DNA from 3 places in the Streptomyces sp. NPDC046557 genome. Region 3 is predicted to be linked to each of the others. Evidence: riboswitches for the same ligand, from Rfam matches in the RefSeq annotation. Region 3 holds a riboswitch; each other region holds the start of a gene.

What was found. Region 3 has a riboswitch for cyclic di-AMP ahead of ABZ934_RS16945 (transglycosylase family protein). Riboswitches for the same ligand answer to the same signal wherever they lie in the genome.
Region 1: it holds a riboswitch for cyclic di-AMP, as region 3 does, so the genes downstream of both, ABZ934_RS02830 (M23 family metallopeptidase) here and ABZ934_RS16945 (transglycosylase family protein) in region 3, are expected to answer to the same signal.
Region 2: it holds a riboswitch for cyclic di-AMP, as region 3 does, so the genes downstream of both, ABZ934_RS05175 (M23 family metallopeptidase) here and ABZ934_RS16945 (transglycosylase family protein) in region 3, are expected to answer to the same signal.

Annotation. Positions count from the first base shown of each region.
Region 1 is NZ_JBEYZH010000001.1:569,364-573,634, reverse strand. Features, by position in the region: gene ABZ934_RS02840 (aspartate aminotransferase family protein) at 1-305, shown strand, start outside; gene ABZ934_RS02835 (tyrosine-protein phosphatase) at 326-1,132, opposite strand; cyclic di-AMP (ydaO/yuaA leader) riboswitch at 1,490-1,659, shown strand; gene ABZ934_RS02830 (M23 family metallopeptidase) at 1,664-2,653, shown strand; gene ABZ934_RS02825 (SGNH/GDSL hydrolase family protein) at 2,816-3,601, shown strand; gene ABZ934_RS02820 (MBL fold metallo-hydrolase) at 3,812-4,271, shown strand, end outside.
Region 2 is NZ_JBEYZH010000001.1:1,139,506-1,143,776, forward strand. Features, by position in the region: gene ABZ934_RS05165 (HPr family phosphocarrier protein) at 80-361, shown strand; gene ABZ934_RS05170 (GntR family transcriptional regulator) at 630-1,295, opposite strand; gene ABZ934_RS05175 (M23 family metallopeptidase) at 1,529-2,326, opposite strand; cyclic di-AMP (ydaO/yuaA leader) riboswitch at 2,339-2,497, opposite strand; gene ABZ934_RS05180 (pitrilysin family protein) at 2,697-4,064, opposite strand; gene ABZ934_RS05185 (pitrilysin family protein) at 4,085-4,271, opposite strand, start outside.
Region 3 is NZ_JBEYZH010000007.1:211,147-215,417, forward strand. Features, by position in the region: gene ABZ934_RS16935 (cytochrome P450) at 1-179, shown strand, start outside; gene ABZ934_RS16940 (transglycosylase family protein) at 294-1,343, shown strand; cyclic di-AMP (ydaO/yuaA leader) riboswitch at 1,620-1,788, shown strand; gene ABZ934_RS16945 (transglycosylase family protein) at 1,792-2,505, shown strand; gene eno (phosphopyruvate hydratase) at 2,790-4,085, shown strand; gene ABZ934_RS16955 (septum formation initiator family protein) at 4,246-4,271, shown strand, end outside.

The DNA of each region.
Region 1 (4,271 bases), on a different contig from region 3:
TCGAGTTCGGCCGGCCCTCCTCGCTCGGGCTGCGCAGCCGTTGGACGATGCTCCAGGCGGCCCGCAAGGGGCTCTTCGCGCAGATGGTCGTGGTGCCGCTGCTCCAGAAGCACCGGATCCTCACGCAGGTCTCCGGGGACCACCTGGAGGTCATCAAACTGATCCCGCCGCTGATCATCGACGAGCAGGACGTGGACCGGTTCGTCGGCGCCTTCCGCGAGGTCATGGACGAGGCGCACGGCGGGGGGGCCCTGATGTGGGACTTCGGCAGGACGCTGGTGAAGCAGGCCGTCGGCAACCGCTGACGACCCGCCCGGGAGTCGCTTCAGTCGAGGAGCCGGTCCCTGAGCCGGCCGAGGGTCGCGGACGTGAGTCCGAGTCCCTCGGCCAGGTAGGGCACCACCCCGCCCCAGGTCTCGTCGATCGTCTCGAAGGCCGCGGTCACGAACTCGGCGCGGGCGTCGAACAGCGGAGCCAGCAGCTCCATCACCTCGGGGGAGCGCGCGTCGGCGGAGTCGTCGCTGCGGCGCACCCGGTAGCGGTTGTGCGGGGCGTTCGACTCCAGGTAGTCCGCCACGATCGCCTCGCGCTCCACGCCGAGGGCGAGGAGCGTGACGGCGATCGACAGTCCCGCCCGGTCCTTGCCGGCCGCGCAGTGCATCAGGGCGGGGACGCTGTCCTCGGCGAGCGCGTGTACGACCCGGCTGTGCTCGGCCGTCCGATCCCTGATGATCGCCCGGTACGAGGTCCTCATCCGGGCGGCGGCCCTTCCCTCGCCCAGGAGACCCCGGAGCTGCCCCAGATCTCCGTCGCGGACCATTTTCCAAAACTCCCGGCCGTCCGCCGGGTCCGTCAGCGGAATGTTCACGTTCCGGACACCGGGCAGATCGACGTCCGGTCCTTCCAGCGCGTGGTCGGCCCCGTTGCGGAAGTCGAAAACGGTGTGGAGGCCGAGCGAGGACAGGAATTCCACGTCGTTTTCGGTGGCATGCGCCAGATGTCCGCTTCGGAAGAGAAGTCCCGACCTGACCCTTCGTCCGTCGGTGGTCGGCAGCCCGCCCACGTCACGGAAATTGCGCACTCCGGACAGTTCGGGCCCGGTGGGTGGGTCGGCGGCTATCTGCTGGGTCACGGGTCGGGTCCTCCGCATTCGTCGTGGGCTCGCGGCCGGGGTGTGGCCGCGACCGTCGGGCCGACGCCACGCTGTCCGAATTAAGCCGGTTGAGAACAACTTGCCGTATCCGGGGGCGAGATCGCGCCGGATCCCGTGAGCCAGATCATACGGTGACCGAGCGTGCCTGATCGCGAAACCCGAATTCCCTTGTCCAGGCGGTCGTTGAGGGGCCGGAATGGACGGAGGGTGACGGGAATTCAGTCGCCCTCCCAAATCTGCTATTGCGTCAGGGAATTCATGGCTTGTTGTGTGTGCCCCCACTCGATTACCTTCGCGATCGATCCGGGTGGACCGCCGAATCCTGCCGCCGCCCGGGAACCGCACCCGACTATTCACGCGCGCGGCAGGAGCGGGGGAACCAGGTAAGCCGCTGTTCCGGATCTTCCCGCCGGAACGGCTCGGGGTGAAGTCGTACACCGCTGCGTACGGCCGGACATCTCCAGTCCGAACCCGACAGCTCACCTCGCAGGCGACGGAGAGGAATTCGTCATGCCCGCACACGGCAAGCACCGCCGCCCTAAGTCCCGTGCCATGTCCCGCGGACTGGCCGCCGCCGGCACCGGTGGCGCCGCCCTGGCGCTCCCGCTGATGGGCGCCGCCGGCGCCCACGCCGCCCCGGCCGCCGCCCCCGCCGCACTGCCCGTCCAGGCCCCACTGCTCCCGGTTTCCCACCAGGCCGCGCCCGCCTCGGCCCCGGCGACCGCCCCCGGCGTCTACACCGTCGTCCCCGGCGACTACCTTTCGAAGATCGCCGCCGAACGCCACCTCTCCGGCGGCTGGGAGCGGCTGTACGCCGACAACCGCGAGGCCGTCGGCGCGGATCCCTCCCTGATCCACCCGGGCCTCAAGCTGACCCTCGGCGCCCGCGCGGACCATGACGGACACGGCGACCGCACCTCTGCCAAGACGGCCTCCCGGGACTCCGGCGCGGCTTCGGCCCCGGCCTCCCCCGACCGCTCCTCCGCCAAGGCTCAGGCACCCTCCGAGTCCGGCTCCGGCAGCGGTTCCGCCGAGGCGCAGCAGGCCGCACCGTCCGCGCAGGGCTCCGGCTCCTCCACCGGCGCGGTCTCGGCGTCCGGATTCGTCGCCCCGGTCGACGGCGGGACCTCCACCCCGTACAAGCAGGCGGGCAGCATGTGGTCTTCCGGTTATCACACCGGCGTCGACTTCATCGCGAGCACCGGCACCACCGTCAAGGCGGTCGGCGCCGGCACCGTCGTCACGGCCGGCTGGGGCGGCGCGTACGGCAACGAGGTCGTGATCCGGCACGCCGACGGCAAGTACTCCCAGTACGGCCACCTCTCGCAGATCTCCGTCTCGGTCGGCCAGAGCGTCACCGCCGGACAGCGCATCGGACTCTCCGGCGCCACCGGCAACGTGACCGGCCCGCACCTCCACTTCGAGGTCCGCACCGGCCCGGCGTACGGCTCCGACATCGACCCGCTGGCGTACCTGCGCTCCAAGGGCGTCACCATCTGACGCGCCAGAGCGTGAGCCCGCAGACGCGTGAGGCCGGGACCCCGGGAGGGTTCCGGCCTCACGCGTTTCTTATTCCTCATGTGCATCGTGGCGTAGATCACGGTCCGTCAAACCCTGCTTACGTTGGCGTAGGTCGCCCGTGGGGGTGAAGGATGTGGTGCTGTGGCAGCGACGACGACGACACTCAAGACCATCGGCTCGTACGCGGCGATCGGGGACAGCTTCACCGAGGGCGTGGGGGACCCGGGACCCGGGGATTCGTACCTCGGCTGGGCGGACCGGCTGGCCGTACTCCTGGCCGACCAGCGGGAAGAACACGATTTCCGGTACGCGAACCTGGCCGTCCGGGGGAAGCTCCTCGACCAGATCGTGGCCGTGCAGGTGCCGAGGGCGAAGGCCCTCGCGCCCGACCTCGTCACCTTCTGCGCGGGGGGCAACGACATCATCCGTCCGGGAACCGACCCGGACGACGTGGCGGAGCGCTTCGAGGCGGCCGTCGCCGACCTCGCCGGTTCCGTGGGCCGCGTCATGATCACGACCGGCTTCGACACCCGGGGCGTGCCGGTCCTCAAGCACCTCCGGGGCAAGGTGGCGACGTACAGCGCGCACGTGCGCGCCATCGCCGACCGGTACGACTGCCCGGTGCTCGACCTCTGGTCCCTCAAGTCCGTGCAGGACAGGCGGGCGTGGGACGCCGACCGGCTGCACCTCTCGCCCGAGGGGCACACCCGGGTGGCGCTGCGCGCGGCCCAGGTCCTCGGCCTGGACGTGCCGGCCGACCCCGACCAGCCGTGGCCGCCGGAGCGGCCGCGCGGCTCGGTGGACGTGACACGGGACAACATCCAGTGGGCGCGCGAGCACCTGGTGCCCTGGATCGGACGGCGGCTGCGCGGCGAGTCCTCCGGGGACCACGTCGAGGCGAAGCGGCCGGACCTGCTGCCGCTGTAGGGCGTACGCGCCGACGGGGGCGGCGGGGTCGGGGTGGCGGGGGTCGGGATGGCGGGTCGGCGCAAGGGGGGCCGGGGCGGCGGCGGGGCGGGCGGGACCGGAGTATCGCGACACGCCGGGGGCCGCGAGCGGAATCCTCGGGGCCCGGTGTGCGTTGGGATGATCGTAGTCACGCACGATCGTCCTGCCCCCATCCTCACAGGAGGCGCCTTGTCCGGCTCCCGTCCTCTGCGTCCGCGGCTGCGTGCCCTGCGGCCCGAAGCCTTCGGCGCGGACCCGTCCGGCGCGCGGCTGGAGCGCATCCTGCGCTCGCCCCACTTCGCCGACGGGGTCTTCCAGAACCCGGTGGGGGCCCGGACCAGGCCGTCCGGTTCCATGGCGGAGTTCGCCAAGATCTACTTCCACAAGGAGCAGCGCCTGCGGCGCAGCCCGGGTGCGCCGATCCCGGTCTACCCGACGACGCTGGCCGAGCTGGCCAAGCCACCGGTGAGCGGGCTGCGACTGACCTGGATGGGGCACTCCAGCGTCCTCGCCGAGATCGACGGCCGCCGGGTGCTGTTCGACCCGGTGTGGGGAGAGCGGTGCTCTCCCTTCCCGTTCGCCGGACCGAAGCGGCTGCACCCGGTACCGGTACCGCTGGCCTCGCTGGGGAAGGTCGACGTCGTGGTGA
Region 2 (4,271 bases), on a different contig from region 3:
GGTCGAAGGTCGGTCCTGGCATTCCGGGCGTCGTGAGAGACTGGTCTAGACAACCCGCAAGAACCTGAAGGGCATCACCATGGCAGAGCGCCGCGTCAACGTCGGCTGGGCCGAGGGCCTGCACGCTCGTCCCGCCTCGATCTTCGTCCGGGCGACGACCGCTTCCGGAGTCCCGGTGACCATCGCGAAGGCCGGCGGCGACCCCGTCAACGCCGCTTCCATGCTGGCGGTCCTGGGCCTGGGTGCCCAGGGCGGCGAGGAGATCGTCCTCGCCTCCGAGGCCGAGGGCGCCGAGGCCGCGCTGGACCGCCTCGCGAAGCTCGTCGCCGAGGGCCTCGACGAGCTCCCGGAGACGGTCTGACCCCTGCGACCCTTCGGTCGTCCGTACGCGGCGAAGCCGCGGCCCCCGTGAACCGGGCGCCGCGGCTTCGTCGCATTTCCACCCCGTATTCAGCCCACTCTCAGCCCGCATTCAGCCCGCATTCAGCCCGCGAGAAATGGTCCATCCCCCGCGAATCGGCCACCGCCGCATTCACGCCGTGCGCGCGGCGCGATAGGCCGGAATTCCCGCCCCGCGCGAGGGGCGACCTGGGAGGCCGAATATCGCTCCCCTTTGTATACGGCTCGTGTTAATGCCGGCCGCCCGCCGTGTTTACGGCAGGTTGCGAAGTCCTCACCCTCGGCCGGTGCGATCCGGCCGCCCGGTCCGCGTGCAGTCCGGTCAGCGCCCGGGCGCGCTCCGCGTCGCCGCGCGCGACCGCGTCCACGATCGCACCGTGCTCGGCCCAGGAGTCGACCGGCCGGACCGGGGCCGTCACCACGTACATCCAGGCGATCTTGTGCCGGGTCTGGGTCAGCACCGAGATCAGCCCGGGGCTGGCGGACGCCTGGGCGAGCGTCTCGTGGAACCAACCGCCCAGGGCGCGCAGATCCTCGCCCCGGCCGCTCCTGGCCCGCTCCTGGCCCAGCCTGACCAGGCCGCGCAGCACTTTGAGGTGGCCCTCGGTGCGCCGGCGGGCGGCCCTGGCGGCGGCGAGTGGCTCCAGGACCGCCCGCAGCTCCAGCAGGTCCGCCGCCTCCTGTTCGGTGGGCTCGACGACGCAGGCCCCCGCGTGCCGACGGGTGGTGACGAACCCCTCCGCCTCCAGGGTGCGCAGCGCCTCGCGGACGGGGACGCGCGAGACTCCGTACCGGCGGGCGAGGACCTCTTCGGTCAGTCTGCCGCCCGGTTCGAAGACCCCGGAGACGATGTCGTCACGAATCGCTGTGCATACCGCGTGCGCAGGAATACGCAAGACCGGACTCCGCTCTCATTCCGACTGCCGTTATCGGCGCTGCCGCCACGACCGTACTGCGACTCTATTGCAACACGCGACGATTTCCGAGGGCGGCCGGAAATACGGAACATTCGCCGGTACGAAGAGGCGCGGCGACACACGTCGAAGGCCCCGGCTCGGTGAGCCGGGGCCTTCGACTGGAGTGATGCGGTCGTGCGCCGGGCCGGTGGTGCGTCGGGCCGGTCGTACGGTCAGACGGCGACGCCGTGCGAGCGCAGGTACGCCACCGGGTCGATGTCCGTGCCGTACGTGGCGCCGGTGCGGGCCTCGAAGTGCAGGTGCGGGCCGCTGGAGTTGCCCGTGGAGCCCGAGACGCCGATCTGCTGGCCGGCGGTGACCTGCTGGCCGACGGAGACGCTCAGCGAGTTCATGTGTCCGTACTGCGTGTAGGTGCCGTCGTTGTGCCGGATGACGACGTTGTTGCCGTACGCGCCGCCCCAACCCGCCTCGACGACGGTGCCCGCGCCCACGGCGTGGACGGTGGTGCCCTCGGCGGCGTGGAAGTCGATGCCCGTGTGGCTGCCGGACGACCACATGCCGCCGCCCGCCTTGTACTGCGTGCTGACGTACGAGCCGTCGATGGGGGCGACGAAGGTGTTGAGGCGCTTGCGCTCCTCCTCGCGGGCCGCGCGCTCGGCGGCGTCGCGCTCGGCCTTCGCCTTGGCCTCCGCGAGGCGCTTGGCCTCGGCGGCGTGCGTCTTCGCATCGGCCTCGGCCTGCGCCTTGGCGGCGGCGACCTCGGCGGCCCGCTGCTGGGACTCGGCCTGGTTCTGGATCTCGCTGTGGAGCTCGTCGGCGACGACGACGGCGCTGAGGCCGGTGTCCTCCATCGAGGGGGCCGCGGCCTTGTCCGCGGCGAACGCGGGACCGGCCAGGGTGCCGACGACGCCCGTGGTGGCGAGGGCGGCTATGCCGGCGTAGCCGGCGGTCTTGCGGCTCAGACGGCTGGAACCACGGTGCTTACCGGCGGCACGACTGCCAAACGCCATGAAGGGTTTGATCCTTTCCTTCCCTCTCGCCTACCGGGTTAGCTGACGGGTTCGGAGCAGGAAGGTCTCCTACGGGCCCCTCTTGCGAGGTGGTCCGATTCACCCCAGGGACGCATGTGGGTCCCCGGCTCCCCAGGCTCGCGCCTGACGGGGACTCGGCGATCGCTGCCCGGTGCCGCGGGTGCGGCGGGCACAACTGACGGACAGCACGGCCGACGCTAGGCGGATCTTCAGTCAATCTCCAAACAGACGCACGTTTTTGTTACCTACGCCACACCACATACGAACAACCAGGCCACCAAACAGGTAAAAAGGGACTCCGGCAGACAAGCCGCCGGAGTCCCTCGCGCCACGAGGCAAGTAGGCCGCGTCAGTTGGTGACGACGGTGACCTCACCGATCCCGAGGGCCCGTACGGGCTCCGCGATCTGGGCCGCGTCACCCACCAGGACCGTGACCAGCCGGTCCACCGGGAACGCGGCGACGACCGCCGAGGTCGCCTCCACCGTGCCGGTCGCGGCGAGCTGCGCGTACAGCCGCGCCTGGTAGTCGTCCGGGAGTTCCTGCTCCACCTGGTCGGCGAGCGTGCCCGCGACCGAGGCCGCCGTCTCGAACTTCAGCGGAGCCACGCCCACCAAGTTCTGTACCGCGACGTCCCGTTCGGTGTCGGTCAGGCCGCCCTCCGCGAGGGTGCGCAGCACCGTCCAGAGGTCGTCCAGCGCCGGACCGGTGTTGGGTGTGTCCACCGAGCCGCTGATGGCGAGCATCGAGGCGCCCTTGCCGTCGGCGGTGGAGCGCAGCACCTGGCCGAACGCGCGCACTCCGTAGGTGTAGCCCTTCTCCTCGCGCAGCACCTTGTCCAGCCGCGAGGTGAGGGTGCCACCCAGGCAGTACGTGCCGAGTACCTGGGCCGCCCAGACCCGGTCGTGCCGGTCCGGGCCGATGCGGCCGATCAACAGCTGCGTCTGGACCGCGCCCGGCCGGTCCACGATGATCACGCGACCGGTGTCGTCGGCGGTCACCGGGGGGACGGGCAGCGGCTCGGCGTTGCCGCCGGTCCAACCGCCCAGGGTGTCCGCGAGGACCGCGTCGAGGTCGATGCCGGTCAGGTCGCCGACGACCACCGCGGTGGCGGTGGAGGGGCGCACGTGGGCCTCGTAGAAGGCCCGTACCGCGGCGGAGTCGATCCGCGCCACCGTCTCCTCGGTGCCCTGGCGGGGCCGGGACATCCGCAGTCCGGACGGGAAGAGCTCCTTGGAGAGCTCCTTCGCGGCGCGGCGCTGGGGGTTGGCCAGCTCGTGCGGGATCTCGTCGAGCCGGTTGCGCACCAGCCGGTCGACCTCGCCGTCCGCGAAGGCGGGGGCGCGCAGCGCCTCGGCGACCAGGCCGAGGGCCTTCGCCAGGCGGGAGGCCGGGACCTCCAGGGAGACCCGGATGCCCGGGTGGTCGGCGTGCGCGTCGAGCGTGGCGCCACAGCGCTCCAGTTCGGCGGCGAACTCCTCGGCGGAGTGCTTGTCGGTGCCCTCCGACAGGGCGCGGGCCATGATGGTGGCCACGCCGTCCAGGCCCTCGGGCTCCGCGTCCAGCGGTGCGGCGAGGTTGATCTCGACGGCGATCACCTGCTGCCCCGGGCGGTGGCAGCGCAGCACGGTCAGGCCGTTGGGCAGCGCACCGCGCTCGGGGGCCGGGAAGGCCCAGGGCTTGGCCTCGCCGGCCTGCGGCTGCGGGTGGAGGGTCATCGTGACGGCTGCGGTGTCGCTCACTGCTCCGCCCCTTCGTTCTGGGTCTCGTCGATCTCGTCGATCTCGTCGGACGCGTCGGACTCTCCGGTGAGCGGCTCGTACACGAGCACCGCGCGGTTGTCGGGGCGCAGCCGGGCCGCGGCGACGGCCTGCACTTCCTCGGCGGTGACGTCGAGGACGCGCCCGACCGCGGTCAGGGCGAGC
Region 3 (4,271 bases):
ATTACTGCCTCGGCGCGCCGCTCGCCCGGCTCGAAGGTCAGACCGCGCTCGCGAGTTTGCTGATGCGTCTGCCTGATCTGGAACTGGCCGTTCCACCTTCGGACCTGCGGTGGCGGGGCGGACTCATCATGCGTGGCCTGCGCACCCTTCCGGTCCGCTTCACACCCCGAAACACATGAGGGCGTAACGGGACACCCCCTGACCCGCAGTCAGTTACCGACCGAACTTGTGACATGCGTTCGAAGGGGGCTAGGTTCTGCCGTTACCCCGCCGTTATGCGAAAGGTGCACTACATGCGTTCCGGGAACGGCCGCCACAGACGCCCCCGCCAGGTACCCGCCCTCGTCGTCACCGCCGGAGTCACGGGCTCCGCGCTGGCGCTGCCGCTGCTCGCGGCCACCAACGCCTCGGCCGCCGACACGTCCACGTGGGACAGCGTCGCCGAATGCGAGAGCGGCGGTACCTGGAGCGCAGACTTCGGCAGCGGGGCCTACGGCGGACTGCAGTTCACCCAGGACCAGTGGAACAGCGCCGGCGGCCAGGAATTCGCGGCGCGCCCCGACCTCGCCAGCCGGTCTCAGCAGATAGCCGTCGGCGAGCGGGTGCTGGCGTCCCAGGGCCCCCAGGCGTGGCCGCTGTGCGCGGCGTCGTCCGGGCTGGTGAAGGACGGCCCCGCCGCGAATGTGGACCCCGGCGCACTGGGAACCCCGCGGCAGGTCGCCCCCAGCCCCTCCCGCCCCGACGCGGTGCCGGGCACCGGCGCGGGCGACCCCGCCACCGACTTCGGCGCGCCCACCCCGGCCGCCCCGGCCGCCGGCAACCCGAGCCCGTCCGCCACGGCGCCGTTCACGCTGCCCATCGCGCCGCTCGCCCCCAACAGCGGACTGCCCGTCATGCCCGATCCGGACCTGCCGACGACGCCGACCCAGCCCGGCGACCAGACCGGCACGGCGCCGACCAACCCGACCACCCCGACCGGCCCCGGCGCCGTCTCGGGAATCCCGACGACCCCGGTCACGCCGTCCCCGTCCGCAGCGTCCTCCACGCCGGCCGACCCGACCACCGGGACCCCGTCCGCCACGTCGAACGCGCCCACCACCGACTCCGCCGCGGAGGGCGGCGGCAAGCACCGCGGCCCGGCGGCGGTCGAGACGCCCGCGGCCCCTGACGCCGCGTCGGACCCCACGTACACGGTGAAGGCGGGCGACAGCCTGACCGCCATCGCGGACGCCCAGGGGCTCAAGGGGGGCTGGAACGCGCTCTACGCGGCCAACGAGCAGGTCATCGGCAAGGACGCCGACCTCATCAAGCCCGGTCAGAATCTGGATCTAACCAAGAAATAACGGGCACTTCGGGCAGGCGTAAAGAGCTGAATGCCCGTTATCCGCAAGTGAGACATGCGTCTCTTCAGGTCAACTGGCGTGTCAGGTACCGAAGCTCCCACAAACCCCGTCCTCACCTGCGAAAACGCCCCTAAGCGGAACGCAAGCAGGTCGATTTCTCCCCGATGTCCCTCGTTGAACATCGGGGAGAGACCTGTCTACCTTCTGAATCGCTCGCCACCGCGGGCCTCTTCGACCGCATCGCCGAATCCTGCCGGCGGACGGAGAGAACAGTCGTCGCGTCAAGCGCCGAAGGCAGGAGCGGGGGAACCAAGGTAAGCGCCGGGAGCGGCCGTTGAGAGACGGTCACACCGGCTAGGGGTTAAGCCGCGCGCTGGTCGCGCGGCCGGGCAACTCACTCGCCCGAACCCGACAGCTCACCTCGTAGGCGTCGGTGAGGAGAAACTCCATGCTGCTTTCCGGCAAGGGCAAGCACCGCCGCGCCACGGCCATTGAGCGGACCACCCGTATCGTCACGCTCGCCGGTGTCACCGGTGTCGCCGTCGCCGCGCCCCTCATGGCGGCCGGCTCCGCCAGCGCCGCCACCGGCGCCGAGTGGGACCGCGTCGCGGCGTGCGAATCCGGCGGCAACTGGGCCATCAACACCGGCAACGGCTTCTACGGCGGCCTGCAGTTCACGTCCTCCACCTGGGCCGCCTACGGCGGCACGGCGTACGCCGCGCAGGCCAACCAGGCGTCCAAGGCCCAGCAGATAGCCATCGCCGAGAAGGTCCTCAAGGGCCAGGGCAAGGGCGCGTGGCCGTCCTGTGGCGTGGGCCTGTCGAACTCCTCGTACAGCGGCGGCGGCTCTGCCGAGACCCCCAAGCCCTCCAAGCCGAAGGTCGAGACCAAGGCCGCCCCGGCGCCGAAGAAGGAGACCAAGCGGCCCGAGGCCCCGGTCACCCGCTCCGAGCGCTCCGAGGCCGCCCCCAAGGCCGCCCCGAAGACCGAGGCCCCGAAGACGGGCAACGGCTCGTACGAGGTCAAGGAGGGCGACACCCTGGGCACCATCGCCGAGGCGAACGGCGTCAAGGGCGGCTGGGAGAAGCTGTTCGAGCTGAACAAGGACATCGTCCCCGACGCCGACCTGATCTTCCCGGGTCAGAAGCTGAAGCTGAGCTGAAACATCGGATAACACCGAATCCGACCACCGCCCGGCGCGTACCCCTCCACGCGCCGGGCGGTGGCGCGTCCGCGGCCGGATGGGGCCGGATCATGGCCGGATAACGGCCGGGAGGCGGTCCACGGGCGGTCTCTTTGTCCGGTAAAGCGGGCGTACGGCCGCTTTTTCGTCCCAGGACCCGGGCGGTCGGCCGGTCCAGTGCCCGGAGCCGGTTAGGCTCTAGTCGGCAGGGCCGTCCCACGGCCCCCTGCCACCGCACACCCAGCGTCACATCCCAGAAGGAGATGCTCGTGCCGTCCATCGACGTCGTCGTAGCCCGGGAAATCCTGGACTCCCGAGGCAACCCCACGGTCGAGGTCGAGGTGGGCCTCGACGATGGCAGCACCGGCCGTGCTGCAGTCCCGTCCGGCGCCTCCACCGGCGCATTCGAGGCCATCGAGCTCCGTGACGGTGACCCCAACCGTTACATGGGCAAGGGTGTCGAGAAGGCCGTCCTCGCCGTCATCGAGCAGATCGGCCCGGAGCTCGTCGGCTACGACGCCACCGAGCAGCGGCTGATCGACCAGGCCATGTTCGACCTGGACGCCACCGACAACAAGGCCTCGCTCGGCGCCAACGCCATCCTCGGCGTCTCCCTCGCCGTCGCGCACGCCGCGTCCGAGGCATCGGACCTGCCGCTCTTCCGCTACCTCGGCGGCCCGAACGCGCACCTGCTGCCCGTCCCGATGATGAACATCCTCAACGGTGGGTCGCACGCCGACTCCAACGTCGACATCCAGGAGTTCATGATCGCCCCGATCGGCGCGGAGTCCTTCTCCGAGGCGCTGCGCTGGGGCGCGGAGGTCTACCACACCCTCAAGAAGGTCCTGCACACCAAGGGCCTCTCCACCGGTCTGGGCGACGAGGGCGGCTTCGCCCCGAACCTGGAGTCCAACCGCGCCGCGCTCGACCTCATCATCGAGGCCATCAAGCAGGCCGGTTACACCCCGGGCAAGGACATCGCGCTCGCGCTCGACGTCGCGGCGTCCGAGTTCTACAAGGACGGCAAGTACGAGTTCGAGGGCCAGTCCCGCTCCGCCGCCGAGATGACCGACTACTACGCCGAGCTCGTCGAGGCGTATCCGCTGGTCTCCATCGAGGACCCGCTGTACGAGGACGACTGGGCCGGCTGGAAGACCATCACCGACCGCCTGGGCGCCAAGGTCCAGATCGTCGGCGACGACCTCTTCGTCACCAACCCGGAGCGCCTGGCGCGCGGCATCGAGGAGGGCTCCGCGAACGCCCTGCTCGTCAAGGTCAACCAGATCGGTTCGCTGACCGAGACCCTGGACGCCGTCGAGATGGCCCAGCGCAACGGCTTCAAGTGCATGATGTCGCACCGCTCCGGCGAGACCGAGGACGTCACCATCGCCGACCTCGCCGTCGCCGTGAACTGCGGCCAGATCAAGACCGGCGCCCCGGCCCGCTCGGACCGCGTCGCCAAGTACAACCAGCTGCTGCGCATCGAGGAGATCCTCGACGACGCCGCCGTGTACGCGGGCCGTTCCGCCTTCCCCCGGTTCCGCTTCGCGGACCAGTAGGCACCGCGCTTCGCGGACCAGTAGGCACCGCGCTTCGCGGACCAGTAGGCACCAGGGTCAATGAGCGCCTCGCAGCGCCGGCCTCCGTACGTCCCCGCACTCGGTCCCGTACCGTGTGCGGGGACGTATTGCGTACCGCGTGCGAAGGGGAGGCGGGACCATGGCCGGGAACCGGGATCGGTTCTC